3 regions of the Serratia rhizosphaerae genome follow, and region 3 is predicted to be linked to each of the others. Evidence: predicted binding sites of a transcription regulator. Region 3 holds the regulator's gene; each other region holds the start of a gene.

Region 1 (10,190 bases), 1.1 Mb from region 3:
CACCTGTGTAGCTGTTCTATTTTGTCATATTAATAAGGCCAGCGGCTAATCATATATATGCATAGATGGCTCAGAAATCACACTTCTGATATGCAATAGGGGAATAGATTTATTGCTACTGATACGAGATAACGTTTTTAACGCACAATGACACGCTTGGTTCATTCATACTCAGATAAATCGAACATCAACGGAACGAAGAAAATATTTGCTTAAGGGGAAGGCAAAAAACCGACATGGTACGCCCTGTAGGACTCGAACCTACGACCTACGGCTTAGAAGGCCGTTGCTCTATCCAGCTGAGCTAAGGGCGCATTGCAGAGATGCGGCAACCCGGAACCCGGGGTTGCGGCTTGGATTATACGGCCCGAAGAGAGTGAGTCAATGCCTTTTCATTGTGTCGCCGCCGCCAGCGCGTTTTATGCTGATTTTTCCACCAGCATCGGATGCTAACATCCTGATCTCTTAGCGCTAATCAGGCGTTTTACTGATGTGAAAACATGCGTATTGCACGGTCTCACGCCCTCTCGCCTTCACCGCGCATGTGACATTAACACGATTCAGCGCCTGACAGCGCGCTCAGCTTCTGACAAAATAGCGCCATCCCCCGCTTTTTCTTAAATGATGGATTTCCACACCGATGGCAGCAAAGATTATTGATGGTAAAACGATTGCGCAGCAGGTTAGAAGCGAAGTGGCTGAGCAAGTTAAACAACGTCTGGCCGCAGGAAAACGCGCGCCGGGTCTGGCGGTTGTGCTGGTGGGCGAAAACCCGGCCTCACAGATTTATGTCGCCAGTAAGCGCCGCGCCTGCGAAGAAGTCGGCTTTGTTTCCCGCTCTTACGATCTGCCGGCCTCCACCAGTGAAGCAGAGCTGCTCCAGCTGATCGACCAGCTGAATGCCGACGCGGAAATCGACGGGATTCTGGTGCAGCTGCCGCTGCCTGCCGGCATTGATAACGTCAAGGTGCTGGAACGTATCCATCCGGACAAAGACGTCGACGGCTTCCACCCGTACAACGTCGGTCGTCTGTGCCAGCGCGCGCCGAAGCTGCGCCCGTGCACCCCGCGCGGCATAGTCACCCTGCTGGAGCGCTATAATATCGATACCTACGGCCTGAACGCGGTAGTGGTCGGCGCATCCAACATCGTCGGACGCCCGATGAGCATGGAACTGTTGCTGGCCGGCTGCACCACCACCGTGACGCACCGTTTTACCAAAAACCTGCGCCATCACGTGGAAAATGCCGACCTGCTGGTGGTGGCCGTCGGTAAACCGGGCTTTATCCCGGGCGACTGGATCAAACCGGGCGCTATCGTGATTGATGTCGGCATCAACCGTCTGGAAAGCGGTAAAGTGGTCGGCGACGTCGACTTTGACGCCGCCAGCGAACGCGCCGCCTATATTACGCCGGTTCCCGGCGGCGTCGGCCCGATGACCGTCGCCACGCTGATTCAAAACACCTTGCAGGCCTGCGAGGAATATCATGACGTTCAACCTAAATAAGTAAGGCAGTATGGAAATTTTTAATCTGGATACCCACCCGCACGTCGAACTTTGCGATCTGCTGAAGTTTCAAGGCTGGTGTGAAAGCGGCGGCGCGGCGAAAGAAGTCATCGCCGATGGCCTGGTCCACGTTGACGGCCAGGTGGAAACCCGCAAGCGCTGCAAAATCGTCGCCGGACAGCAGGTCAGCTTTTCCGGCCGGACGGTCACCGTTCAGGCTTAATCACCGCGATTAAAAAAACCGGGTTGCACACGCGCAACCCGGCTTTCTCAGGTTCCCCTTTCCGTCCCCCTCGTATGCAGCTTCCTGCCGTCTATTTCTCGATCATCGTCAAAGAATTACTTTTTCCTCTGGCTGAATGTAAAAATTAAGTTGCACGCCCTACCGAGTTGCCAGACGATAAGTAGAACGTTCTACTAGAACGTTCTACTTACAATAACAGCGCCATTTTCCGCGCATCCAGGGTCTCACATCGGGGGAAAACAGCATGAGTCTGTTCTCAGGGTTTGTTAAATCGTTATCCAAACTATCCATGATTGGCCGCGCGCTGATGCTGCCGATCTCACTGTTGCCGGCTGCCGGCCTGCTGCTGGCATTCGGCGACAAATTCCATCTGCCGCTGATGATGAATGCCGGCGGGGTGATTTTCGATAACCTGCCGATGCTGTTCGCCATCGGCTCGGCGGTGGGGCTGGCGTCAGAATCAGGCATTGCCGCACTGTCCGCCGCCGTGTCGGTGTTCGTCACCAATATCACCATCGGTACGCTACTCGGCATCACGCCGGAGATGGCCGCCCAGGGCGGAAAATATGCGTTGGTGGTCGGCATTCCCACCCTGCAGATGGGCGTATTCGGCGGCCTGATCTGCGGCATTCTCGCCGCCTGGTGCTATAACCGCTTCCACGCTATGCAGCTGCCGGAGTTCCTTGGTTTCTTCTCCGGTAAACGCTTTGTGGCCATCGCCACCGCTTTTTTGTCGTTCATCATGGGCCTGCTGCTGCCCTACGTCTGGCAGCATATTCAGTCGGGCATTGATGCGCTCTCGGTGGTGGTCAACGGCGATAATCAGGCGGCCTCCACCTTTATCTTCGGGCTGGTGGAGCGCGCGCTGATCCCGCTTGGCCTGCACCATATCTGGTATCCCTCCTTTTGGTATTCGTTTGGCGACTACACCACCGCCGCCGGTCAGGTGATCCACGGCGATCAGACCATCTGGTTCAAAATGCTGGAAGAAGGCGTGAAATCCTTCAGCAGCGACAGCTATCAGGACGCCGGTAAATTTATGCAGGGCGAATTCCCGCTGATGCTGTTCGCCCTGCCGGCGGCCTGCCTGGCGATGTATCATGAAGCCCAGACGGCCAACAAAAAAATCGCCGCCGGCATTCTGTTTTCCGCCGCGCTGACCTGCTTTTTGACCGGCATCACCGAGCCGGTGGAGTTCACCTTTATCTTCGTGGCGCCAATTTTGTACGTCTTTAACGCCATCATGGCCGGCCTGGCGTATATGACCATGTATCTGCTGCATGCGCATATCGCCAAGTCGTTCTCGGCCGGCTTTATCGACTACCTGTCATTCGGCATTCTGCCTTCGTTCAACGGATATCAGACCCACTTCCTCAGCGCCGTTATCGTCGGTATTCCGATGGCGCTGATCTACTACTTCACCTTCCGCTTTGTCATCCGCCGCTTCGACGTCAAAACGCCGGGCCGCACCAACGTAACCGCCAATGCGGATGACAAGACCGACAGCGAGCTGGCAACGGAAATCATCGGCCTGCTGGGCGGCGCACAGAATATTGACTCCGTCGGTTCCTGCATCACCCGCCTGCGTCTTGAGGTGGCGGACAGCAAAGCGGTGGATAAAGACGGCCTGAACGGCCTCGGGGCGCGCGGCGTGGTGTTCGTCGGCGATAGCGGTATTCAGGTGATTTTTGGCGCGCGGGCGCAATTTATTGCCCAAACCATGTCGACGATGATTGGCAAATAAGCGGAAGATGGTAGGCTGTGAGCGTCTCCGTCATCGTTCGGAGACGTTGTTTTATCTCGCTGATTACGGCGGATTTTTCCGGGAGCAGGTTTGAAGAAAGTCAGCATTATCGACGTGGCAAAACAGGCGGGAGTTTCCGTCTCGACGGTGTCGCTGGTTCTGCGCCAGAAGGGCAAAATCTCCGACGCCACCATCGCCAGGGTGCAGGCCGCTATCCGCCAGTTGGGCTACGTGCACAACGTGGCGGCAGCCAATTTGCGCGCCAGCACCTCAAACCTGATTGGCCTGATCCTGCGGGATTTCAGCGACAGCTTCTCCATCAAGGTGATGGCCAGCATCGTGCAGGAACTGGAAGCCCAGGGCTATATGGTGTTTCTCGGCCAGCCGCAGGATGAACAGGAGCACCTGGAGCGCTGTCTGCTCTCTTTCAAGCAGCAGGGAGTGGCCGGGGTGATTTATCTGGCGTCCGACGCCGCCCGCCCGCAGCTGCCCGCGCTTATCCGCCAGTGTCCGCTGCCGCTGGTGGCGGTTTCACAATCGCTGCTGGAGGAAGAGTGTAACCTGGTGATGCGTGATAACCGCCAGGCCGCGGGGCTGGCCACCCGCTATCTGATCGAACGCGGACACCGCAGCATCGGCTATATTGGCGGGCGGCAGGATTCACTGATTCGCCAGCAGCGGCTGCTGGGATTTCATGGCATGCTTGCCCAGCACGGCATCGCCTGCAAAGAAGAATCCGTCCCCGCCTGCAGCGATGATACCCAGGCCGCCAGCCAGGCCACCCGTCGTTTGCTTGAACAAAACAATACCATCACCGCCCTGCTCTGCCACTCGCCGGACGCCATGCTTGGCTGTATCAACGGTATTCATCAGGTGGGACGCACCATCGGCAAGGATGTGTTTCTGACGCAGCAGGTGGCGCTGATTGGCTTTGAGGACATGCTGCACGTCAACCTGACCTCGCCGTCGTTTACCTACGTCTCTTCCGCCAGTGAAGAGACCGGCCGCCAGGCCGCCGCGCTGATGCTGCGCCAGCTGAAGGAGCCGGCGTTACAGACCCAGCGCATCACGCTGTCCGGCCAGTTGGTCAGCCGGGAGTCGGCATAAAAAAAGCCGGGGAGTGAAACACTCGCCCGGCCTGAGAACCGCTTTATAGCGCTTACTTACGGCGCCAGGTGGTGCCCTGCGGGCCGTCTTCCAGCACGATACCCATTTCGTTCAGCCGATCGCGGGCTGAGTCCGCCAGCGCCCAATCTTTCGATTTACGCGCGTCGTTACGCTGCTTAATCAGCGCTTCAATCTCTGCCACTTCACCGTCATCGGCCTGCGCGCCGCTCTGCAGGAACGCTTCCGGCTCCTGCTGCAGCAGGCCCAGCACTTTCGCCAGTTTGCGCAGCTCGGCCGCCATGGCGTTGGCCGCCGCCATATCTTCGCTTTTCAGGCGGTTGACTTCGCGCGCCAGATCGAACAGCGCCGAATAGGCTTCCGGCGTATTGAAGTCATCGTCCATCGCCTCGCGGAAACGTGCCTCAAAGGCTTCGCCGCCGGCAGGCTGTGCCGCCGGGTCGGTGCCGCGCAGCGCGGTATACAGACGCTCCAGCGAAGCGCGCGCCTGTTTCAGGTTCTCTTCGCTGTAGTTCAGCTGGCTACGGTAGTGGCCGGACATCAGGAAGTAACGCACGGTTTCCGCATCGTAATAGCCCAACACGTCGCGAATGGTGAAGAAGTTGTTCAGCGACTTGGACATTTTCTCGCGGTCGATCATCACCATGCCGGAGTGCATCCAGTAGTTGACGTACGGGCCGTCGTGAGCGCAGCTGGACTGGGCGATTTCGTTTTCATGGTGCGGGAACATCAGATCCGAGCCGCCGCCGTGAATATCGAAATGGGTGCCAAGCTGTTTGCAGTTCATCGCCGAGCACTCGATGTGCCAGCCCGGACGGCCTACGCCCCACGGTGATTCCCAGCTCGGTTCGCCCGGCTTGGACATTTTCCACAGCACGAAGTCCATCGGGTTGCGTTTAACGTCGTCAACCTCTACCCGCGCGCCGGCCTGCAACTGTTCCAGATCCTGACGCGACAGCAGACCGTAATCCGCATCGCTGTCGATAGAGAACATCACGTCGCCGTTGCTGGCCACGTAGGCGTGATCGCGATCCAGCAGGCGCTGGGTAATCTCGATAATCTCGGCGATATGCTGCGTGGCGCGCGGCTCCTGATCCGGACGTTCAATCAGCAGCGCGTCAAAATCGGCGTGCATCTCCGCCAGCATGCGGCCGGTCAGCTGATCGCAGGTTTCGCCGTTTTCCGCCGCCCGGCGGATGATTTTGTCGTCCACGTCGGTCACGTTGCGTACGTAGTTCAGATCGTAACCGAGGTAGCGCAGGTAGCGCGCCACCACGTCAAAGGCGACAAAGGTGCGGCCGTGGCCGATATGACACAGATCGTAAATGGTTACCCCGCACACATACATACCGACCTTTCCGGCATGAATTGGTTTGAATTCCTCTTTTTGACGACTCAGGGTATTAAAAATCTTTAGCATCGGGACATTCCGTGGTGTGCGTTGTAACAATATTAATAACAGGGATCCGCGTATTGAACCCCGAAGACCGCAGTAATGCAAGGTTAAGGCCAAGGAATGCTGACATCCTCGGCAGAAAACCCGGCGCCGCGCGCCGCCTTCCGCTGTTATCTTATAACAAAAATCAACGGGCAGACAGCGCAAGCCAAGCCCGCTGCTGACTCGCTAATAGAGATATGTTATAAGGTCGGTCTGATTGTTTACAGTCCGCTGTAGCATCTCACTTCACCTTGTTAGGATTAAAACTATGGTTACTTTCCACACCAATCACGGCGACATCGTCATCAAGACCTTTGCCGACAAAGCACCGGTCACCGTTGAAAACTTCCTGAACTACTGCCGCGCAGGTTTCTACGACAACACCATTTTCCACCGTGTTATCAATGGCTTTATGATTCAAGGCGGTGGTTTTGAACCTGGCATGAACCAGAAAAGCACCCAGGCGCCAATCAAAAACGAAGCCAACAACGGCCTGCAGAACACCCGCGGCACGCTGGCAATGGCGCGCACCAACGATCCGCACTCCGCCACCGCACAGTTCTTCATCAACGTGGTTGATAACGACTTCCTGAACTTCCGCGGCGAAAACGCGCAGGGCTGGGGCTACTGCGTATTTGCTGAAGTTGTCGAAGGCATGGACGTGGTCGACAAGATCAAAGGCGTGAAAACCGGCCGCAGCGGCATGCACCAGGACGTACCGGTCGAAGACGTGGTCGTCACCAGCGTTACCGTCAGCGAGTAATTGCGACGGCATGCACACGCTGTTTATCGCAGATCTGCATTTATGCGCACAGGAACCGGCAATTACTGCCGGTTTTCTGCATTTTTTGCAGCGCGACGCCGTTCACGCGGACGCGTTATATATCCTTGGCGACCTGTTTGAAGCCTGGATCGGCGACGACGATCCTGAACCGCTGCACGCCGAGATCGCCGCCGCGCTGAAGGCGCTGCAGCAGGCCGGCGTCCCCTGCTATTTCATCCACGGCAACCGCGACTTCCTGCTGGGCAAACGCTTCGCCCGCGCCAGCGGCATGACCCTGCTGCCGGAAGAGCAGGTGCTGGAACTGTACGGCCGCCGCATTCTGATCCTGCACGGCGACACGCTGTGCACCGACGATCGTGACTACCAGCACTTCCGCCGCCGCGTGCATAATCCGCTGATTCAGAAACTGTTTCTGGCGCTGCCGCTGCGCTGGCGTCTGAAAATCGCCGCCGGTATGCGCGCCCGCAGCCAGCAGAGCAATCAGCACAAAACGCTGGATATTATGGACGTGAATCCGCAGGCGGTTGAGCAGACGATGGCGCGCCACAACGTGCGCTGGATGATCCACGGCCATACGCATCGTCCCGCCATCCACGAACTTTCGCTGCACGGCGCAGCGGCGCATCGCGCGGTATTGGGCGCCTGGCACCAGGAAGGCTCAATGATCAAAGTCAGCCGTGACGACGTCGAGCTGATCGCCTTCCCATTCTGATACAGCGCTAACTTCCTGACTTCAGGCGCGAGTGGAAAAATTCGCGCTTTTCACGGTGAAAACCGGCCACGCAACCGTTTTCCTTGCCGTGCGCCCGTGGTATGCTCTACGCCCTCAAATGGCTTGCCGCCTCAGGCAATTGGCCAACGCTTGTACAATGACAGGAGCCTTACACCCATGGGAGCCAACGCCGCTTCAGCCACCACCGCTGGCGCTAAAATCGCAATTGTAATGGGATCGAAAAGTGACTGGGCCACCATGCAATTTGCGGCCGACGTCCTGACCACGCTTGATGTCCCTTTCCATGTTGAAGTCGTCTCCGCTCACCGCACGCCGGATAAACTGTTCAGCTTCGCCGAACAGGCCGACGCTAACGGTTTCGATGTGATCATCGCCGGCGCCGGCGGCGCGGCGCACCTGCCGGGCATGCTGGCGGCGAAAACGCTGGTGCCGGTGCTGGGTGTGCCGGTGCAGAGCGCGGCGCTAAGCGGCGTAGACAGCCTGTATTCCATCGTCCAGATGCCGCGCGGCATTCCGGTGGGTACGCTGGCGATTGGCAAGGCAGGCGCGGCCAATGCCGCGCTGCTGGCGGCGCAGATCCTGGCGCGCCACGATGGCTCCCTGGCGCAGCGGCTGGCCGACTGGCGTCAGGCGCAGACCGACGAGGTGCTGGGCAATCCGGATCCGCGGGAGGAAGCATGAAGCCGGTTTGCGTACTGGGCAATGGCCAGTTGGGCCGCATGCTGCGCCAGGCCGGCGAACCGCTGGGGATCGCCGTCTATCCGGTCGGTCTGGATGCCGAACCGGAAGCGGTGCCGTATCAAAACAGCGTGATTACCGCCGAGATCGAACGTTGGCCGGAAACCGCACTGACGCGCGAACTGGCGACCCACGGCAGCTTCGTCAACCGTGATATCTTCCCGCGTCTGGCCGACCGTCTGACGCAAAAGCAACTGCTTGACCAGCTGAACCTGGCGACCGCACCGTGGCAACTGCTGGCTGACGCGGCCGAATGGCCGCAGGTGTTCGCCAAACTGGGTGAACTGGCGATCGTCAAACGCCGCGTCGGCGGCTACGATGGCCGCGGCCAGTGGCGCCTGCGCCCCGGCCAGGAAGCCGAACTGCCGGCCGACGCCTATGGCGAATGCATCGTCGAGCAGGGCATCAATTTCTCCGGCGAGGTGTCATTGGTAGGCGCACGCGGGCACGATGGCCAGTGCGTGTTTTATCCGCTGACCCATAATCTGCACGAAGAGGGCATTCTGCGCACCAGCGTGGCGCTGCCGACGCCGAATCCGGCGCTGCAGCAACAGGCGGAGCAGATGCTGTCAGCGATCCTCAACGCCCTGAACTATGTCGGCGTGATGGCGATGGAGTGCTTTATCGTCGGCGATCGGCTGCTGATCAACGAGCTGGCGCCACGGGTGCACAACAGCGGCCACTGGACGCAAAACGGCGCCTCCATCAGCCAGTTCGAGCTGCATCTGCGCGCCATTCTCGGCCTGCCGCTGCCGACGCCGGTGGTCAATACTCCGTCGGTGATGGTGAACCTGATCGGCACCGACGTGGACAGCGCCTGGCTGGGACTGCCGCTGGTGCATCTGCACTGGTATGACAAAGAGGTGCGCGCCGGCCGCAAAGTCGGGCACCTGAACCTCAACAATCCCGACGCCGGCGCGTTGCGGCAGGCGTTGCAGCAGCTGGAACCGCTGCTGCCCGCCGAGTACCAAAGCGGCCTGAACTGGGCACAGCAGAAACTGGCGTAATCCGCGCTGCGGCAAAAAAAGGGTTCGGCACTGCCGAACCCTTTGTTATTGGTGCTAACCGTCATAGCGGCGGAACAGCGCCTGCCCGCGCAGTAACCGCACGCCCAGCCAACCGCCGCACAGCGACAACAGCAGCGCGCTGAGCAGCGGCAGCGCCCACCACAGCAGCGGCGTCGGCTGCCACGGGAAGTCAAACACCCGGCTCTGCAGCTGCCACAGCGCGGCTTCGGCCCCCAGCGCTGCCGCAAACCCCGCGGCCAGCCCCAACAGCGCAAACTCGCACCACAGCGTACGCCGCAACAGGCGCTTGCTCGCTCCCAGCGTGCGGTACACCACCAGTTCCTGACGACGTTGGCGCATGCCCACCTGCACCTGAGCCAACAGCAATAAGCCGCCGCACAGCACCACCAGAATCACCATCACCTCCAGCGCCCGGCTGACCTGCTGCAGCACACCGCCGACCTGATGCAAAATGGCGCCGATATCCAACAGGCTGAGCGTCGGGAACTGCCGGTTCAGCTGGGTCAGCATGCTGCCGTCACCGCCGTAGCGGAAACTGGTCAGCCAGGTCTGCGGCTGGCCGTCCAGCGCCCCCGGCGGGAAGATAAAGTAGAAATTAGGCCGCAGGCTCTCCCAATCCACCTGCCGCAGGCTGGTGACTTTCGCCTGGAATGACTGGGTATCGCCGCTGAAGGTCAGCGTGTCGCCCAGTTTTACCTTCAGCCGCTCCGCAATGCCGGCATCCATCGATACTTCGCCGCGCTGCGGCGGCCACTGGCCTGCGGTCAGCGGATTGTGCTGCGGCCGCTGCGCCAGCCAGGTCAGATTCAACTCACGGTTGACCGCCTCGCCGCCGGGATCGTCCTCACG
Region 2 (10,190 bases), 630 kb from region 3:
TAAAGATACCGCGCAGCACCAGCTCGCTGACGTGCTGCGGGTGCGTTTGCGCATAGGCCAGCGCCAGCGTCGAACCCCAGGAGCCGCCGAAAACCAGCCACTGCTCCACGCCGGCCATTTCACGCAGCCGTTCGATATCGTCGACCAAATGCCAGGTGGTATTGTTGTCCAAACTGGCGTGCGGCCGGGAGCGCCCACAGCCGCGCTGGTCGAACAGCAAGACTTTATAGCGTTCCGGATCAAACAGCTGCCGATGATAAGGGGCAATGCCGCCTCCCGGCCCGCCGTGGATAAACACCGCCGGTTTCCCTTCCGGGTTACCGCTTAATTCCCAGTAGATCCGATGACCGTCCCCGGTATCCAACCAGCCACTGTCATACGCTGCTAACGGCGGATATAACCCGCGTAATTGTTCCATTGCGCTTTCCGTCTCTCTGTGAATGATGCTTTCATCAAAGCCCATGCATGCCATCAGGTCAACGGTAAAACCTGAAAACTCCGACGGATAACGGGCTGTTCACGTTCGTTTGCTTAAAATGAATACGACCAGCCATTGCGTTGCTTATCATTACGTCACCTTTCGGCGTTTTTCTCACCAGCGGCCAGCGCCTCTAAGGCAACGAACATTTGGCGACAAACTCGACAACCGTTATGCTGGGAGGCAAAAGAGGAAAGCATGACATGACGTTACGCATTATTGATACCGAAACCTGCGGCCTGGACGGCGGCATTGTTGAAGTCGCCTCCATCGATCTGATCGACAGCCGACTGGCCAATCCGATGAGCGATTTGGTGTGCCCGGACCGCCCCATCAGCATTGATGCGATGGCCATCCATCATATTACGGAGGCGATGGTCGAGGATAAACCCCGTATTGCCGTCGCCATTGGTCGCTATCTCGGCAGTGATTACTATGTGGCGCATAATGCCGCCTTCGATCGCGGCGTGCTGCCGGAGATGCGGGGCCGCTGGATCTGCACCCTCAAGCTGGCACGCATGCTGTATCCGGATATCAAGTACGGCAACCAGTATCTGCGCTATGCGCTGAATCTCGACGTGCAACTGCCGCAGGACAATACGCTGTATCCGCACCGGGCGCTGTATGACTGCTACGTCACCGCCGCCCTGCTGCAGCGGATTATCAAGGATTCATCCTGGAGCGCCGAAGAGATGGCCGATATCACCGAACGGCCGGCGCTGATAAAAACCTTTAAGTTCGGTAAATATCGCGGCCGGCTGATTGAGCAAATCGCCCAGGAAGATCCAGGCTATTTACAGTGGATGCTGAAAAATCTCGCCGATCTCAACCCGGATATGAAGCATACGCTGAAGTACTACCTGGTTGGCTGACAGAACGGGCGGCGCCGGCCGCCCGTTCCGCTTTACTCGCTCAGCGACAGAATAAAGGCGTATTCCAGCGCAATATCCTCATAGGCTTTAAAACGGCCGGATTTACCGCCGTGGCCGGAGTCCATATCGGTATACAACAGCAGCTGACGGTCATCGGTTTTCAACTCACGCAGCTTCGCCACCCACTTGGCCGGTTCCCAATACTGCACCTGCGAATCATGCAGGCCGGTGGTCACCAACAGGTGCGGATAAGCCTGCGCCTGTACCCGATCGTAAGGGCTGTACTGTTTGATGTAATCGTAATACGGCTTCTCGTTCGGATTGCCCCACTCATCGTATTCGCCGGTGGTCAGCGGAATAGACTCGTCCAGCATGGTGGTCACCACATCGACGAACGGCACCTGCGCCACCACGCCGTGGAACAGCGCCGGCTGCTGGTTGATCACCGCTCCCATCAGTAAACCGCCGGCGCTGCCGCCCATGGCGTATACCTGCCCCGCGGCGCCGTAGCCCTGCTCAACCAGCGCTTTGGTTACATCGATAAAGTCGTTAAAGGTGTTTTGCTTGTTGAACAACTTGCCGTCTTCATACCACAGCTGCCCCAGCTCGCCGCCGCCGCGAATATGCGCCAGCGCAAATACAAAACCGCGGTCCAGCAGGCTCAGGCGGCTGCCGCTGAAGGCCGGATCCATACTGCTGCCGTATGAGCCATAACCGTACACCAACAGCGGATTGCCACCCTGGTTAAAACGGTCCGCCCGGTACACCAGCGAAACCGGCACCTCTACGCCGTCGCGCGCCTTCACCCACACCCGCTCGCTGCGGTAATTTTCCGGTGTAAAGTTATTCACCTCTTGCTGTTTGAGCAGTTTGCGCTCACCGCTGTCGAGGTTCAGCTCATACAGGCTGGCCGGGGTGGTCATGGAAGAATAGCCATAGCGCAGCAGCGCGGTTTCCGGCTCCGGGTTGTAGTCCAGCCAGGTGACATAGGTCGGATCGTCGAAGGCGATACGCCGTTCTTCACCGCTGCGCCAGTGGATTTGCCGCAGTTGCGTCAGGCCGGCGCTGCGCTCTTCCACCACCAGCCAGTCACGGAACAGCTCAAAGCCTTCCAGCATCACGTCATCACGCGCGGCAATCAGCGTTTGCCACCGCGCTTCGTCCGCAACGTCGCTCTGGTACAGGCCGAAGTTTTTGCCGTCTCTGTTCGAACGGATATAGAACGTCTGCCGATAGTGATCGATGGCATATTCATGATCTTTGCGGCGCGGCACGAACATCTGCGGTGTCGCATCGGGCCGTTCGGCGTCCAGCAGCAGGATTTCCGAGGTGGTGGTGCTGCTGAGGTGGATCAGGATATAGCGTTCTGAGGTGGTTTTTTCCAGGCCGACGTAGAAGGTGTCGTCGGTTTCTTCATACACCAGCCGATCGTCAGCCGGGTCTGTCCCTACAACGTGGTGATAGACCTGATACGGCAGCAGCGTCTGCGGATGTTTGCGCACGTAATACACGCTGGCGGAGTCATTGCTCCATTCAAAGTTGCCGGAGGTATTTTCCAGCACCTCTTCCGCCCAGGCGTCATCCGGCAGATGTTTAAAGCGGATATCATATTGGCGGCGCGACAGGAAATCTTCCGCCACCGCCATCATGCGGTTGTCCGGGCTGATGTCCAGGCCGCCCAGGGTGTAAAACTCGCGCCCCTGCGCCCGCTGGTTGCCGTCCAGCAGCGCCTGCCAGGCATCGCTTTTCGCCGCCGGCTGGCGCACATAGAGCGCATATTCGTTGCCGGGTTCGTAGCGCGTCTGATAACGGTAGCCATTGCGCACATAAGGCGCCGAATGTTCCTGCTGCGGAATACGCGCCACCATCTCCTGATACAGCGCTTCACGCAGCGGTTGCTGCGGTTGCAGCATGGCGTCAGTGTAGGCATTTTCCGCCTGCAGATACGCCAGCACCTGCGGATCGCTGCGCTCGTCGTCGCGCAGCCAGTAGTAGTCATCAACGCGGGTATCGCCGTGCAGCGTCATCGGATACGGGCGTTTTTCCGCCTTCGGAGGGGTCATCATTACCAAATCATCCACTTACGTCTATTGATGGACGTAAGGGTGTCATGATTGCCCCCGCCTTAACAAGTAGGCACCGCAGCTTTTATCCGCCGCAACGCCGAGACGACGCTACGCCAGCTCGCGTTTTTTCTGATTCACATCGCCCTCAATGCCCTGTTTCACATCGTCGGGAATTTTCAGCGAGCGCGCCAGCGCGTCAAGATAGCCGCGCTCCATAAAGTGATCGACATCGATTACCATACAGCTGAGGTAATACACTTCCAACGCTTCCTCTTCGTTCTTTACGCCGAGCGCCAGCGCATCGGGATTGAGCGGCTGCTCTATCGCCTGCTGCACCCAGGCCTGCGCTTCGTCGCCAATCTGCAGTTGCGTCAGGCTGTCGTCAATGGCGCGACGCTCGTTGTCGTCAATATGGCCGTCGCTTTTCGCCGCAAACACCAGCGCCTGCACCAGCCGCTTGGCGCGTAGATCGACCGGCGTCGACTGCATGCCGAACTGCGGCTCATCCTGATGGGTATCTTTCACCCGTGATTTGTATTTGTTCCACAGCACCGCGCCTGCCGCGGCGCTGCCGCCGATAATCAGCGCGTTTTTACCGAATTTACCGACCAGCTTGCGCGAGGATTTATTCGCCAACAATACGCCGACCAGCCCGCCCAGCGCACCGGGCGCCAACAATTTGCCGATGCCCTCGGTACTGCTGTTTGAGCCGCTTTTTTGCCCCAACAGCGATTGAATCTGCTGCATCCAACTGTTTTTCATTGCATCCCCTCGCATGGATAGTAAAGCGAACGGGCACCTGTGCCGGAACGCCGCTAAAACTCCAGATTAGGGGATTTTTTGTCAATTAACGTATGGCGGGGAAAATTTGTGTGAGGCATTAGACAAGTTGACTGGAAAAATTCGCCAATCAGGGCGCCTTCGTCGCGCCCTGGCGCAGGGGTTACTGCGGTTCGCTGTAAGCGATATCGCCGGTTTTGCAGTTAAGCGTGACGCGATAGGTTTTATCCGCCTTACTGCCGCGCACCGTCAGCGGCACCTGCCAGAGGTCATCTTCACCGCTGACCGCGTCCGGGCTGACCCAGGCAACCGGCGTGGCGGTGCCGAGCAGTTTTTTATCCGATGCCCAGCGCGTAATACGGTTTTGCAGGAAGTCTCGCTTGACCTGTGCGGCGACGTCCGCCGCCTGCAGCCCGCTGCACAGGCCAACCTTCGCCGTACGCTGCTCATGCTGCTGCGCCTGAGCGCTGCCGACAAATCCCAAACTCACCACCAGCGCGACGGCCAGCCCCAATCCTGTTGCTCTCATATACCCTCCAGTTGTCGTTACACTACCCGGAGGGCGCTGACTGGCATCAGGCCTGGCAGGCGTTCAACGTTTGCGAAATACGATCGCAAACAGTTCATCCACCCCCGGATAGATCTCCTTGATAACCTGCCTCAGCGCATCGAGCGACATGTTTTCCTGCCTGGCATGCTGCTCGTTCAGCGCGTTCAGACGAACCGGCGTCACCGACAGCACCTCGATAAAACAGAAGAACACCCCGTCTTCATGGCGACTGACGCGTAATACGTCGCCAGGTTGGAAATGCGATTCGCTAGCATCACGCAGAGTGATAGTTTTACGTCCAGCTAAAATATCCTGCTCGAAACGGCCGAAGAAAGTGATGTCACCGCCCATTTTAGATCCTTTTTTATCACAATGCTGCAACATAGTGATTAAGCAGCCTGTTTTTCCGACGCGCTTCCCGCTTTTGTTGCCGCCTTCTTGTCACTCTTCGGCTTTACCGCCTTGGCGTCCGCCTGCTGCGGCGCCCCGCCGCGCAGAATGTGCGTCAGCATCTCTTTGTGCTCCGCCAGGAAGAAACTCAACGTATCGCGCTGTTCCTCATCCAGCGTCAGCGGCGCCTGCTGCAGCCACTCACCGAGATTATCAGCCAGATCGAGCATTTTGTCGTAAGCGTCGGCTTCCTTTTTGCTGGCGAATGTCATTTTTTCCTCACCGTTTCTGACTACTACGTATTTAACTTCAACCGCCATGCGTATTCCCCAAAAGATTTAAATACTGTATACACATACAGTATAAGTAATGCCGCGCGGAGGCACAAGCGGGCCTCCGCGGTTAATTATTTCAGCAGGCGCGCCTTGCAGTTTTTCCCTTTGATTTTGCCTTCGCGCAGGCGCTGCAGCGCTTTACGAGCGCTGTTTTTACGGATGGCCACGTAGGCATGCATCGGGAACATATCAATTTTCCCCACTTCCGCCGCGGTCAGCCCCGCTTCGCCGGTCAGCGCTCCCAGAATATCACCGGGACGGATTTTCGCCTTGCGGCCGCCGTCGATGCACAGCGTGGCCATCTCTGCTTCCAACGGCGCGTTGCTCGCCCCGCTCAGTTCACTCACCGGCGCCCACGACAGATCCGCCTGCAGATACTCTTCCAACGCATGCGCCCGCGCCATTTCCTGCGGCGTGCATAGAGTGATCGCCAGGCCGCTCATGCCGGCGCGACCGGTACGGCCGACGCGGTGCACGTGCACTTCCGGATCGAAGGCCATTTCGTAGTTCACCACCAGCTCAAGATCTTTGATATCCAGCCCGCGCGCGGCGACATCGGTCGCCACCAATACGCGGCAGCTGCGGTTGGCAAAACGCACCAGAACCTGATCGCGGTCGCGCTGTTCCAGGTCGCCGTGCAGCGCCAGGGCGCTGATATCACGTGCTTCCAGCGCATCGCACACGCTCTGACAGTCGCGCTTGGTGTTGCAGAACACCACGCAGGAAGCCGGTTGATAGTGACGGATAGCGGCCAGCAGCAGCGCCGGACGCTGGTCGCGCGTCGTTTCATAGAAGCGCTGTTCGATGGTGAGCGGCGCGTCATCGTCGGCCACTTCCACGCTGAGCGGCGTCCGCTGCACGCGGGCGCTGATGCGCTCGATGCCGTCAGGATAAGTGGCGGAAAACAACAGCGTCTGGCGCTGTGGCGGCGTGTAGGCGATCACGTCGTCGATATCGTCGGCGAACCCCATATCCAGCATACGATCGGCCTCATCCAGCACCAGCACCTTCAGCGCGTCCAGCTGCAGCGTTTTTTTCCGCAGGTGTTCCTGCACCCGCCCCGGCGTACCCACCACGATATGCGGCGCATGCACCAGCGAATCCAGCTGCGGCCCCATCGGCTGGCCGCCGCACAGCGTCAGGATTTTAATATTCTGGGTAAAGCGCGCCAGACGGCGCAGCTCTTTGCTGACCTGATCGGCCAGTTCACGCGTCGGGCACAGCACCAGCGCCTGCGTCGCCACCTGCCCGACATTGATTTTATCCAACAGGCCGATGCCGAACGCCGCCGTTTTACCGCTGCCGGTTTTTGCTCTGGCGCGTACGTCCTGCCCTTGCAAAATAGCGGGCAGTGCCGCGGCCTGCACCGGCGTCATGGCGGCATACCCCAGTTCGTTGAGGTTGGCCAACTGTGCGGCTGGCAGCGGCAGGGAAGAAAAGGAAACTGTGCTCACGGCGATAAACTCTTATAGGCGGATGAAAAGGCGACGCTGCCGGTCGGCAGCTTATTCTGGGGGCAGATGATAACAGAGAAGGCCCGGCGGCGTCATAATACCTGGCGGCCGTTCCCGGCGAATACGCATAAAAAAACCCGCCTGAAGCGGGTTTTTCAGCAGCGGGTCGCTAATTAGATAGCAACAACATCGGCTGCAGCCGGGCCACGTTGGCTGTCCTGGATGGAGAACTCAACCTGCTGGCCTTCTGCCAGAGTCTTGAAGCCATCGCTAACGATTGCGGAAAAATGAACGAAAACGTCCTTAGAACCGTCGGCTGGAGTGATAAAGCCGAAGCCTTTGCTTTCGTTAAACCATTTTACGTGACCAGTGATCTTAGCCATTTGACTTTCCTTTACTTGATAAACCTGCCTTTACGGCACTTACGGCGCGAAGCCCCTGCGTTATGTAGGTCTTCTTTCACCGCTGATTATTAACGCATAATCATGCCTACAGGGCAAATTTTTTCGTTTCTGCCGCCTATACGGGCTGTCGGCCGGCGGGCGCGCCGGCTGGCAACGCAATCGTTTTCGTATATACTGCGCGCTGATTTGTATTTGGCTTCACTTTCACATCAGGTACGAAATTATGCTAACGATTGGAACCGCTCTGCGCCCCGCCGCCACCCGTGTCATGCTGCTCGGATCCGGCGAGTTGGGGAAAGAAGTGGCTATCGAATGCCAGCGTCTGGGGCTGGAGACGATAGCCGTTGACCGTTACTCCGACGCGCCGGCGATGCACGTGGCACACCGCAGCCACGTGATCAATATGTTGGATGGCGAAGCGCTGAAAGCCGTTATTGAACAGGAACGCCCCGACTATATCGTGCCGGAGGTTGAAGCCATCGCTACCGCGATGCTGGTGCAGCTGGAGCAACAGGGCCACCGGGTCGTCCCCTGCGCCGAAGCCACCCGCCTTACCATGAACCGCGAAGGCATCCGCCGTCTGGCGGCAGAGACGCTCGGGCTGCCTACCTCCACCTACCGCTTTGCCGACGATGAGGAGAGTTGCCGGCAGGCGATCGCGCACATCGGTTACCCCTGCATCATCAAACCGGTAATGAGCTCTTCCGGTAAGGGCCAGAGCCTGCTGCGCGCCCCCTCCCAACTGAGCGCCGCCTGGGATTATGCCCAGCGTGGCGGCCGCGCCGGCGGCGGACGGGTCATTGTGGAAGGGCTGGTTAAATTCGATTTTGAAATTACCCTGCTGACCATCAGCGCCGTTGACGGCGTGCATTTTTGCGCGCCCATCGGCCACCGTCAGGAAGACGGCGACTATCGCGAATCCTGGCAGCCGCAGCAGATGTCCGCCCTGGCGCTGACGCGAGCGCAGCAGATTGCCACCCAGGTTGTCACTGCGCTTGGCGGTTACGGCCTGTTCGGCGTCGAGCTGTTTGTCTGCGGTGACGACGTCATTTTCAGCGAGGTATCGCCACGTCCGCACGACACCGGCATGGTCACGCTGATTTCACAGGATGTCTCGGAATTTGCGCTGCACGTGCGCGCTTTTCTCGGCCTGCCGATCGGCGCCATCCGCCAGTTTGGCCCGGCGGCATCCGCCGTGATTTTACCGACGCTCGATAGTGGCGATCTGCGTTTTAGCGGTCTGGAACTGGCGCTGGACGGCACCAATCAGCTGCGTCTGTTCGGCAAGCCGGAGATTACCGGCCGGCGGCGTTTAGGCGTCGCGCTGGCCTGCGGTGACACCACCGAACAGGCGGTGGAACGGGCCAAACAGGCAGCGGCGGCGGTTGTGGTGCAAGGTTAACCCAGATAGCGGGCGCTGCAGGTCGCGGCGCCCGGATAGCACATCAGTAATCGTCGTCGTCTTCGCCTTGCGGCTCGACATCCTCGCGGTCCTGCACCTCGGACTCGGACGCACCGTCGTCGGCGTCCTCCTCATCAAACAGCACGGCAACCCGCTCTCCCTGATGCTTTTCGCGAATCTCCTGCGCAACGCGGGCGATGGCTTCGCCGCTGCTCATGCCCTGCTCCATCAGTTGATGGATACGCTCTGCGGCTTCCTGCTGTTCCTGGTGGTTCAGCGACGGCATTCCAAGCATGTCTTTATCTCCGGCAAATTTGGAGGGGGATTATACCGCGCGCCGCCGCCGTCGCAAGCCTGGGGTCACGCCGCCTGGGAATAGCCGGCATCCTCGCGCCGCCACTGTTTCAGGCGATGGCGCCACAGCAGCACATGCCAGCCCTGTTTCATTCCGCGTGCATTGGCCGTCATAATAACGTCCATGCCTCGCTGATAGAACTCACGCACAATTTGCTGCTGCGCCGCCAACTCTGGCTCACGGCGAACGCTGTGGCAAATTCCCAGCGCCTCGCGGGTAATCTGCCAGTGAAACGCCGGACGGATGGCGATACGATCGGCGTAGCGTTGATTTAGCGCCACCAGCATCTCAATGATCTTCATATAATGACGCTGGTAGTCGACATTCGCCGCGCCGGTGCGCCGACGGTTACTGATCGACTGGCCGTGTACGCGCTGGCGATACAGCGGCGTGCTGAGATATTTCACCCGTTTGGCGTTAAACATCACCTCCGTGGTCCACGGAATATCCTGGTGGTGTAAGCCCGGTTCAAAATAGAGCCGGTGTTGCTTAATAAAATCAAGCCGATAAATCGCCAGCCACACCACGTGGATAAATTTTCGCGAATTTAATGCGCGCTCAAACCATCGCGGCCCGCTAATAACGTCGGTGGACGCCAAACGCTGCGGCGGAATAATCGGTAGCAACTCACCATTGTGCTCGAAATAACGTTCACCGTTGCACTGCATCACATCCAGCTGATGTTTTTCCGCCTGCTCAATTAATGTGGCGTACATCGCCGGCGACAATAAATCATCGGCATCAGGGAACGCGACATACTTACCACGCGCCGCCGCCAGGCCGCGATTGCGCGCGACGGAAACGCCGGCATTAACCTGATCGATCACCTGAATATGTGCATAACGTGCGGCATAGCTGTGCGCTATTTCCGCAGAACCATCGGTGGCACCGTCATTAACAATGATAACTTCCAGACGTTGTTCCTGTTGCGCCAATAAAGACGCAAGAAATGGCTCCAGTAATTCGCCCACATTATGCATCGGGACGATAACGCTCAGCATTAACGACATAATTTTGCTCTATATGCTTATTATCAGGCGGAAAACAGACCTGTTTGCTATTACATGTCACGGGCGTCGCCAGTTAGCTCGTCATAGCGCAGCA
Region 3 (10,190 bases):
GCTGAATTCTTTCAATCGTCGTCATCATTGCTTCCTCAAGCCATCGGATGGCTACAACATGCGTTACACCGGGCTATTGTAGCGGCTGCGGCCGTTGCAAAAAAACGCCATCTTTTGCAAGGGCATTCCGCCCGCCGAACCAGCGGCGCCGGCAACGCCCCTACGCGCTAAACATGCTCTCAGAATAACATTTTTAATCTGACCATTTCACTAATATATTTTGCAGCAGCGCCTGCTGCAAAATATTAACCTGCGCGGTCAATACGGCGTTTTTTTCTCCGCCCGGCGATTAAATTTCAGCCAGGTGAAATCTTATTAACGTTTTCTCACAATATGGATTACGCTTTATTAAGTTCCGCGCTGTTTTATATCGCGGATTTGGGGAATACTGTGTTTAATTCAATCTCTGACTCGGGACCAAGGTTGGTAACGTCGACATGCGTCTAATAGTTACGCTTTTTGTGCTGCTGTTTACCCAGCTGTTCTTCAATCTGGCGCACGCTGCGCCACAGTCGCGCGTTGCCGCTGAGCCGCGTAAAAGCCACGTCAGCGATGCGCGCCCGGACGAGCGTCGAAAAAAGAAAACGCTGAAGAGCAGTAAAAAAGCCCGCACCGCCACGGCGCCAAAAACCACCAAGGTAAAAGCGCATAAAAGCACGACGATTAAAACCGCCAAAAAAACGACCCGCATTAAATCTACGCGTAAAGTGACGCACCTGGCGAAGAATAAAGTCACCCCGCCGAAGAAAGGTTATAAAAAAGGCTATGGCCGTCACCGCACCCACGGCCTGGCGACCAGCAAACTGCTGAGCGACGATAAACCGCTCAAGCTCAGCGCGGCGCATAAAAAGCGCTATCAGCGGGCGAAGCAAACCGCAATGACCAAGCTGATGAATCAAATGGGCAAGCCCTATCGCTGGGGTGGCGCCTCGCCGCGTACCGGCTTTGACTGCAGCGGTTTAATTTATTACGCCTATAAAGACGTGATGAAAATTAAAATGCCGCGCACGGCGAATGAGATGTATCACCTGCGTGACGCCGCGCCGATTAAGAAAAGCGAATTGCAAAAAGGCGACCTGGTATTCTTCCGCATTAATAACCGCGGCGTGGCCGACCACGTTGGCGTTTACCTCGGCGACGGCAAGTTTATTCAGTCGCCGCGTACCGGCAAAGATATCCGCATCAGTCAGCTGGACAATAACTACTGGCAAAACCATTACATCGGCGCCCGCCGCGTGATGACGCCGAAAACCGTTCGCTAATCCCCGCATGGCTGAGCCCGCCTCAGCCATGCCCCCCCGTTCCCGCCATTGCCGACGCTTTAAGCAGTTGAACGCTTCGCACGTTTTAAACCTTCCCTTCCCTTTGAAAGTGGTTAGAATTAATAACCTTAAAAAAAACATAACAACTCGATGCCCGAATATGCCCTAAATATGCTGTATGACGGGTATAAATAGCGCGGCTTCGTCTGGGGAACCACCCGAACGATCGCATCCCACAGGCGGCCATGGGCATTTTAGCGCTGTATCAATAAGGAGAAAGCAATGTCGTTTGAATTACCTGCATTACCGTACGCAAAAGACGCTCTCGAACCGCACATTTCCGCTGAAACGCTGGAATACCACTACGGCAAGCACCACAATACCTACGTGGTGAACCTGAACAACCTGGTGAAAGGCAGCGAGTTCGAAGGTAAAACCCTGGAAGAGATCGTGAAAACCTCGACCGGCGGCGTATTCAACAACGCGGCGCAGGTGTGGAACCACACCTTCTACTGGCACTGCCTGTCGCCTCAGGGCGGCGGCGAGCCAACCGGCGCGGTGGCGGATGCCATCAATCAGGCTTTCGGCTCTTTCGCCGCGTTTAAAGAAGCGTTCACCAAATCCGCTGTCGGCAACTTCGGCGCAGGCTGGACCTGGCTGGTGAAAAAAGCAGACGGTTCACTGGCGATCGTCAACACCTCCAACGCGGCTACCCCGCTGACCGGTGAAGACAAACCGCTGCTGACCGTGGACGTGTGGGAACACGCTTACTACATTGATTACCGCAATGCGCGTCCTAACTACCTGGAAAACTTCTGGGCGTTGGTAAACTGGGCGTTCGTGGCGGAAAATCTGGCATAAGCGCCGGTTAACCCGCAAACAGAAAAGGCGCAGTAATTACTGCGCCTTTTTATATTTCGCAGAACAATCAGTTCAGCGCAGCGGTAAAGCTAAAGGCGATAATCATCACCAACGCACATACGGTGGTGAACAATGACAATTTCAACTCGGTTTCCATCAGAAACTCCCTTATCTGTTTCGCGACGCCAGCATAAAGCCCCCAGCGTTAATGGGTCAAATGATTTTCCCACAGTTCACGGCCATTCCCCATTGATTTTGCGCAACGCCCGATCGTGTTGCGGCAAAAAAGAGGCCAATATAAAAATATTGCCCGCATTCCTGGCGGATAATACCGATTTCCTCTTCCACTTTTGCGCAATATACGCCAAAATTCGCAGTTCACTGCTGCGTACCGGCCAATAAGCCCCTCCAAACCAAGCAAGCGGCTTACGACTTCCAAACTAAAAACTACGTTTTCGAGATTTTGGAGAAGGATCTGCGCAGGCAAACGATTAACAACATGCTTACATACTGCAAACATGTGAGTTCAGGAGTCATCTTTACATGGCAACGATTAAAGATGTGGCCAAACGCGCGGGCGTTTCCACCACCACCGTTTCGCACGTCATCAATAAGACCCGTTTCGTCGCCGAAGAGACTAAAGCGGCGGTCTGGGCCGCCATTAAAGAGCTGCACTATTCACCCAGCGCGGTTGCGCGCAGCCTGAAGGTCAACCACACCAAATCCATCGGCCTGCTGGCGACCTCCAGCGAAGCCCCCTATTTTGCCGAAGTGATTGAGGCCGTGGAAAACAGCTGCTACAGCAAAGGCTACACCCTGATTCTGTGCAACTCGCACAACAATCTGGACAAGCAGCGCGCCTATCTGGCAATGCTGGCGCAAAAGCGCGTCGATGGCCTGCTGGTAATGTGTTCCGAATACCCCGATCAGCTGCTCGGCATGCTGGAAGACCACCGTAATATTCCGATGGTGGTGATGGACTGGGGCGTGGCGCGCAGCGACTTTACCGACACCATTATCGATAACGCCTTCGAAGGCGGCTATCTGGCGGGCCGCTATCTGATCGAGCGCGGCCACCGTGAGATCGGCGCCATTCCAGGCCAGCTGTCGCGCAACACCGGCGGCGGCCGCCATCAGGGTTTCCTGAAGGCCCTGCAGGAGGCCAATGTCGAGTTGCGCAACGAGTGGATCGTCCAGGGCGACTTCGAGCCGGAGTCCGGCTATAAGGCAATGCACCAGATCCTGTCGCAAAAGCACCGCCCGACGGCGGTGTTCTGCGGCGGCGATATTATGGCGATGGGCGCCATTTGCGCCGCGGACGAGCTGGGCCTGCGCGTACCGCAGGATATTTCGGTGATCGGCTATGATAACGTGCGCAACGCGCGCTACTTCACCCCGGCCCTGACCACGGTGCACCAGCCGAAAGAGCGCCTGGGCGAAATGGCCTTCACCATGCTGCTGGACCGCATTATCAGCAAGCGCGAGGAGTCGCAGGTGATCGAAGTCCATCCTAAACTGATCGAACGGCGCTCCGTGGCCGACGGTCCCTTTATCGATTACCGCCGCTAATTGCGACCGGCCGGTGCGCCTACTCCTCTGCCGGCCCCGCTTCCTCTTCTTCGCTCAGCCACTCATGATTCAGCGTCTCGCTGTCCCCCAGATAATCCAGCAGCCAGGCGATGGCCGGCGACTGATTAGGTTGCTGCCAGGTCAAACAGCAGGCGCTGGGCGGAAACGGTTCGTGCAGCTGCAGCACCGCCAGCTCGCCGCGCGCCACCAGCGGCAACACCCTGTGCGCCGGCGCCATGCCGACGCATAAACCGCCACGCAGGCAATCCACCGCCGACACCCAGTCCGGCACCACCAGGCGGCGCTGGTTGTCCAGCGACCAGGTCACTCGCTTGGGCAGATTGCGCGACGTATCCTCCAGCAACAGCGCCGGATAGGGACGCAGCTGTTCATCACTGAGCGCGCCGTTCAGCCCGGCCAGCGGATGATCGGCGCTGACCACGCACAGCCAGTTCATAAAGCCCATATCGCGAAAGGCGAACCCGCCGCCGGCGGGCACTGCGCGCGTGGCGCCGATGGCCATTTCGGCGCGGCCATCCACCAGCGCATCCCATACGCCGTTGAACACTTCCGGCTGCAGCAGCAGTTCAACGTCCGGGAAATGACGATAGAAATCCAGTACCAGCTGTCGGCAGCGCTGCGGCTTAACAATCAGATCGACGGCGATCTTCACCTGCCCGCGCCAGCCGTTGGCGACCTGCTGGCACTGACGGCGCGTGTCGAGCATTTTTTTGATGACAGCGCGTGACTCCTGGACAAACAGCGCCCCCGCCGGCGTCAGCATGACGTCGCGATGGCGCCGCTCAAACAGCGGCACCGCCAGCCACTGCTCCAACTGGCGCACGGTATAGCTGACCGCGGAAGGAACGCGGTGCAGCTCCTGCGCCGCCGCGCTGAAACTGCCGGTACGCGCCACGGCGTCGACCACATCCAGTGAATATTCAGACCACATACGTTTGCCTGCAAAAATTTTCAAACCAGTATGCAAATATTACCGTTTCACAACCAGAGATCCAGCCGGATACACTGCGCGGCGTGAAAACCTGCATCACAAATAACGACTGAGAACCACTATGCGAAACTTTGGATTTATGTTTTATCTGGCCGGCCTGAGTATGCTCGGCTTTCTGGCCACGGATATGTACCTGCCGGCCTTCGGCATGATGCAGAAAGATCTGCAGATTTCTCCCGGCGCCATTAGCGCCAGCCTGAGCATCTTCCTGGCTGGCTTTGCCTTTGCGCAACTGCTGTGGGGGCCCTTGTCCGACAAACTGGGACGCAAACCGGTGCTGCTGATTGGCCTGGCGCTGTTTGGGCTGGGTTGCCTCGGCATGATGTGGGCGGACAACGCGCTGCAACTGTGGACGCTGCGCTTTATACAGGCGGTCGGCGTCTGCGCCGCCGCCGTGACCTGGCAGGCCATCGTGATCGACCGCTACCCGGGCAGCCGCGCCAACCAGGTGTTTGCCACCATTATGCCGTTGGTCGCTCTCTCACCGGCGCTGGCGCCGCTGGTCGGCGCCTGGCTGCTGAACCACCTGAACTGGCGCGCGATCTTCGCCGTGCTGCTGGCCATTACGCTGCTGCTGCTGTTGCCGACGCTGCTGCTGCGCGACAAGCCGCGTCCGCGAACCGATGAAGGCGCGGTGCCAGGCATCGGTTTCCTGCAGTTGCTGAAGTCGCCGCTGTACAGCGGCAACGTGCTGGTGTACGCCGCCTGCTCAGCCGGTTTCTTCGCCTGGCTGACCGGCTCGCCGTTTATTCTGGGCAATATGGGCTACAGCCCGAACGATATCGGCCTGAGCTATGTGCCGCAGACGCTGGCGTTTCTGCTCGGGGGGTTCGGCTGCCGCGCCGCATTAAGCCGCACGAACGGCAATACGCTGCTGCCGTGGCTACTCCTCATATACGCCGTCAGCATGGTGGCGCTGTATCTGGTCGCCACGCTGACCACGCCGACGCTGACCACACTGCTGATCCCATTCTGCCTGATGGCGCTGGTTAACGGCGCCACCTACCCGATCGTGGTGGCGAATGCGCTGACGCCGTTCCCGGAAAGCACCGGTAAAGCGGCGGCGCTGCAGAACACCCTGCAGCTGGGCCTGTGTTTTGTCGCCAGTATGCTGGTCTCCACCTATATCACCCAGCCGCTGCTGGCGACGGTGACGGTGATGGTCGCCACGGTGGCGCTGGCCGCCGCCGGCTATCTGCTGCAGCGCGGCAACGGTGTACGACGGCAAGACGCCGAACGACGCCAGCATGCTAACTCTGCGTCATAATTACCAGTAATAATATTCACTTAAATGACATGTCTGCCGAGCACGATTTACGGTTGAGTAAGCGTCTCGGCAGGCCTATACTCAAAAAAGCGCTAAAAATAACATAGCAACATCTCGTATTAACCCGTGGCGTTTCGTGGTCGCCAATGGCGTCACTTTTTTATTTTATTGATGAGTTTACCCTGCCAGTCGGTACGGGCTTCTCTTTGAATTTTCCTCTGTTCATGTCGGATATCGGACGCCGCGGGTGCAATCTTCCGCAGGTATACGTATGTGCCTACCAAAATTGGCTAAGCTTTTTCTGGTAGCCATAAGTCAGAAGAAAGGTGATGGAGAAACTAAATGAGTTCATCGTGTTTAGAAGATCTGAGCATCCAGGACAACCAATGGTATCGTATCGCCCATGAAATGCTCAGCATGGCCGATATAGAAATAAACGGCACCCGACCTTTCGATATTCAGGTAAAGAACCCCGAATTTTTTAAACGCGTGCTGCAGGAAGGCTCTCTTGGGCTAGGTGAAAGTTATATGGACGGCTGGTGGGAGTGCGAGCGGCTGGACTGTTTTTTTCATCGCGTGCTGGCCTCCGGCCTGGAAAGGAAACTCCCCCACCATTTTAAAGATACGCTGCGCATTGCCGCCGCGCGTTTAACCAATCTGCAGTCGAAGAAGCGCGCATGGATCGTGGGGAAGGAGCATTACGATCTCGGTAATGACTTATTTACCCTGATGCTGGATCCTTATATGCAATATTCCTGCGGCTACTGGAAAAGCGCCGAGACGCTGGAACAGGCGCAGGAAAATAAATTGCGCATGATCTGCGACAAGCTACAATTACAGCCGGGTATGCGCCTGCTGGATATTGGCTGCGGCTGGGGCGGGCTGTCAGCATTTGCGGCAAAAAATTACGGTGTCTCGGTGGTGGGCGTGACCATCTCCGCCGAACAGCAGAAGCTGGCGCAGGCGCGCTGCGCCGGGCTGGACGTCGATATTCAACTGCAGGATTACCGCGATCTGCATCAGCAATTTGACCGCATCGTCTCGGTCGGCATGTTTGAACACGTCGGGCCGAAAAACTACCGCACCTATTTCGACGTGGTGGAGCGCAATTTAAAACCCGACGGTTTATTCCTGCTGCACACCATCGGTTCAAACAGAACCGATATGAATGTCGATCCGTGGATCAATAAATATATCTTCCCGAACGGCTGCCTGCCCTCGGTAGCGCATATTGCCCAGACCAGCGAAGGCCATTTCGTGATGGAAGACTGGCATAATTTCGGCGCCGACTACGATCGCACCCTGATGGCCTGGTATGAACGTTTTCAACAGGCGTGGCCGCAGCTGGCCGAACGCTATTCCGAGCGTTTCGAACGGATGTTCAGTTACTACCTCAACGCCTGTGCCGGCGCCTTCCGCTCGCGCGATATTCAGCTGTGGCAGGTGCTGTTCAGCCCGAAAGGGGTTGAAGGCGGCATACGCGTGCCGCGTTGAGTTTCATGCGTTCGCAATAAAAAAACCCCGGCATCCAGTCCCGGGGTTTTTATTATCTGACCACGATCAGCCGCAGTAAACGCGCGTGATTTTATCGTCCCGATCGCCGAGGAAGTTCAGGCGGGTCAGGTTGAAATCCATGGTGACCGCTGCATTATAAGGAATGGTGCGCACCTGACGGGCGTCAATCTGCACGCCGTCCAGCGAAGAGAGCGGCTTGCCCACGTAGTTTTGATACTGCGACGCGCCGCAGGTGTCATCCGCATCGACCGACGACGCAGTCGCGCCGTTTTCTGACGTACTGCTACAGGCAGCCAGCGTCATCAGCGCCGCCAACATCAACGTTTTCCGATAAAACTTCACGTTTAGCTCCTCTTTTTTGCGTTCAAACAGATCGTGCCCGTTCAGGGTTTCGGCGTCGGATCCGCAATCTGCGCCGTCGCCGCTTCACGGCTGGCCAATACGCGCTCGACGGTATCCACTACCGCCTGCGTTTGCGGATCGATTTCAATATTGACCTTGTCGCCCAGACGTTTTTTACCCAGCGTCGTGCGCTCCAGCGTTTCCGGGATCAGATGCACGCAGAAACGGTTGTTCACCACTTCGCCGATGGTCAGGCTGATGCCGTCAATGCCGACAAACCCCTTGTGCAGCACATACTTCATCAGGTCGGCATTCGGCATACGCAGCCAGACCTGACGGTTGTTTTCCGAGGTGAAGATCTTGGCAATTTCCGCGGTGCAGATAATATGGCCGGACATCAGATGGCCGCCAATTTCATCGTTAAATTTCGCCGCTCTTTCCACATTGACTTTATCGCCGACCGTCAGACTGCCCAGATTGGTCAACCGCAGAGTCTCTTTAATCAGGTCGAAACTGACGCGGTTGCCCTCTACCGCCGTGACGGTCAGGCAGCAGCCGTTATGCGCCACCGACGCGCCCAGCTCCAGACCGGGCAGTAGCTCATCGGGCATGTCAATCACGTGGGTACGGAAATTAGGTTTTTCTTCTATTGCAACCAGCGGCGCAATGCCTTGTACGATACCGGTAAACATGAATGCCTCTTTCAGAAAATAGATATACAGCGCTGGTAGGCAGTGTGCCCCAGATGGCGGAGAAAACCAAACCCGCAGCGGTAAAAAATCGCTGGCTGCGCACGAAATAGACCTGCCGCACCGCCGTTAACGGCGACTGTGCACTAAACTGCGCCAGTGGCTTAAATAAGTCCGAGCGGTTACACTACGCCGGTAATCATTCCGCGATTAAATTGCTGTCCATTCGTGACAGTCGTTCTTTCATTGCTTAATACTCAAGAAGGTGTATGCGTGCAGAAGTACTTTATTGAAGCGCGTAGTTTATTAGCCCTCGCTATTCCGGTCATTATCGCGCAAATCGCCCAGACGGCGATGGGCGTGGTGGATACCATTATGGCGGGTGCGTACAGCGCCACGGATATGGCTGCGGTTGCAGTCGGCACATCTATCTGGCTACCGGCTATTCTGTTCGGCCACGGCCTGCTATTGGCGTTAACGCCGGTTATCGCCCAGCTTAACGGCTCCGGCCGTCGCGACCGCATCGCGCATCAAATCAGTCAGGGCTTCTGGCTGGCGAGCGGCGTCTCCGTGCTGATTATCGCCGTGCTGTATAACAGCAAATATATGATCGACATGATGCACAATGTCGATCCGCAACTGGCGGAAAAGGCCGTCGGCTACCTGCATGCCATTATGTGGGGCGCGCCGGGCTATTTATTCTTCCAGGTTATGCGAAACCAGTGTGAAGGGTTATCTAAAACCAAGCCGGGGATGGTGATTGGCTTTATCGGCCTGCTGGTAAATATTCCCATTAACTATATTTTCATTTACGGCAAATTCGGTATGCCGGAACTGGGCGGCGTCGGCTGCGGCGTTGCTACCGGCAGCGTCTATTGGGTGATGTTCCTGCTGATGCGCTGGTACGTGCGCCGCGCGCCGTCGCAGCGCGATATCAAACCGGAGCGCGCCTGGTCGCCGGTCGACTGGGCCACGCTGCGACGCCTGGCCGGCCTCGGCCTGCCGGTCGCCCTGGCGCTGTTCTTCGAAGTGACGCTGTTCGCCGTGGTGGCGCTGCTGGTGTCGCCGCTCGGTATCGTCGCCGTCGCCGGGCACCAGATCGCCCTGAACTTCAGCTCGCTGATGTTCGTGCTGCCGCTGTCGCTCGGCGTCGGCTCCACCATCCGCGTCGGCCACCGGCTGGGGGAAAGTAACGTCGACGGCGCGCGCGTCGCGGCCTACAGCGCCATCGGCGTCGGCATCGCCATGGCCTGCGGCACCGCGCTGTTTACCGCCCTGCTGCGCGAGCCGATCGCGCTGCTGTATAACGACACGCCGGCGGTGGTCGCCATGGCCTCCCACCTGATGCTGCTGGCCGCTGTCTACCAGATTTCAGACTCTATTCAGGTAATCGGCAGCGGCGTGCTGCGCGGCTACAAAGATACGCGTTCGATCTTCTTCATCACCTTTATCGCCTATTGGGTGCTGGGGCTGCCGAGCGGTTATCTGCTGGCGCTGACCGACTACATCGTGCCGGCGATGGGGCCGAGCGGTTTCTGGATCGGCTTTATTATCGGCCTGACCTTCGCCGCCATCATGATGGTGCTGCGCATGCGCTGGCTGCAGCGTCAGCCCGCCGCGCTGATTTTGCAGCGTTCCACCCGCTGATTTTTCCGCCGGCTCCCCGCGGGCCG

Evidence for each region. Region 3 encodes PurR, which represses purine synthesis genes. Its sites were predicted from a motif close to CANGCAAACGTTTGCNTG; they were not measured.
Region 1: purE (5-(carboxyamino)imidazole ribonucleotide mutase) is a predicted target of PurR. The motif match lies at 7,622-7,639, and genes of this name have one in related genera.
Region 2: purT (formate-dependent phosphoribosylglycinamide formyltransferase) is a predicted target of PurR. The motif match lies at 7,482-7,499, and genes of this name have one in related genera.

The regions. Positions count from the first base shown of each region.
Region 1 covers NZ_CP041764.1:931,407-941,596, forward strand. Annotated here, with positions in the region: tRNA gene FO014_RS04420 (tRNA-Arg) at 238-314, opposite strand; gene folD (bifunctional methylenetetrahydrofolate dehydrogenase/methenyltetrahydrofolate cyclohydrolase FolD) at 641-1,507, shown strand; gene ybcJ (ribosome-associated protein YbcJ) at 1,518-1,730, shown strand; gene FO014_RS04435 (PTS transporter subunit EIIC) at 1,996-3,495, shown strand; gene malI (Mal regulon transcriptional regulator MalI) at 3,586-4,602, shown strand; gene cysS (cysteine--tRNA ligase) at 4,655-6,040, opposite strand; gene ppiB (peptidylprolyl isomerase B) at 6,327-6,821, shown strand; gene FO014_RS04455 (UDP-2,3-diacylglucosamine diphosphatase) at 6,832-7,554, shown strand; gene purE (5-(carboxyamino)imidazole ribonucleotide mutase) at 7,732-8,256, shown strand; gene purK (5-(carboxyamino)imidazole ribonucleotide synthase) at 8,253-9,320, shown strand; gene ybbP (putative ABC transporter permease subunit YbbP) at 9,375-10,190, opposite strand, start outside.
Region 2 covers NZ_CP041764.1:4,309,917-4,320,106, reverse strand. Annotated here, with positions in the region: partial or broken gene pip (prolyl aminopeptidase) at 1-418, opposite strand, end outside; gene exoX (exodeoxyribonuclease X) at 682-1,350, shown strand; gene FO014_RS20010 (S9 family peptidase) at 1,383-3,416, opposite strand; gene FO014_RS20005 (tellurite resistance TerB family protein) at 3,525-4,178, opposite strand; gene yebF (protein YebF) at 4,360-4,725, opposite strand; gene yqfB (N(4)-acetylcytidine aminohydrolase) at 4,789-5,097, opposite strand; gene FO014_RS19990 (YebG family protein) at 5,136-5,456, opposite strand; gene dbpA (ATP-dependent RNA helicase DbpA) at 5,543-6,925, opposite strand; gene cspE (transcription antiterminator/RNA stability regulator CspE) at 7,099-7,308, opposite strand; gene purT (formate-dependent phosphoribosylglycinamide formyltransferase) at 7,553-8,731, shown strand; gene FO014_RS19970 (YoaH family protein) at 8,775-9,017, opposite strand; gene FO014_RS19965 (glycosyltransferase) at 9,092-10,096, opposite strand.
Region 3 covers NZ_CP041764.1:4,941,832-4,952,021, forward strand. Annotated here, with positions in the region: gene FO014_RS23035 (Grx4 family monothiol glutaredoxin) at 1-28, opposite strand, end outside; gene FO014_RS23040 (C40 family peptidase) at 438-1,262, shown strand; gene sodB (superoxide dismutase [Fe]) at 1,545-2,123, shown strand; gene cydH (cytochrome bd-I oxidase subunit CydH) at 2,191-2,280, opposite strand; gene purR (HTH-type transcriptional repressor PurR) at 2,667-3,692, shown strand; gene punR (DNA-binding transcriptional activator PunR) at 3,712-4,644, opposite strand; gene punC (purine nucleoside transporter PunC) at 4,766-5,971, shown strand; gene cfa (cyclopropane fatty acyl phospholipid synthase) at 6,314-7,465, shown strand; gene FO014_RS23075 (I78 family peptidase inhibitor) at 7,532-7,828, opposite strand; gene FO014_RS23080 (riboflavin synthase subunit alpha) at 7,870-8,520, opposite strand; gene FO014_RS23085 (MATE family efflux transporter) at 8,791-10,164, shown strand.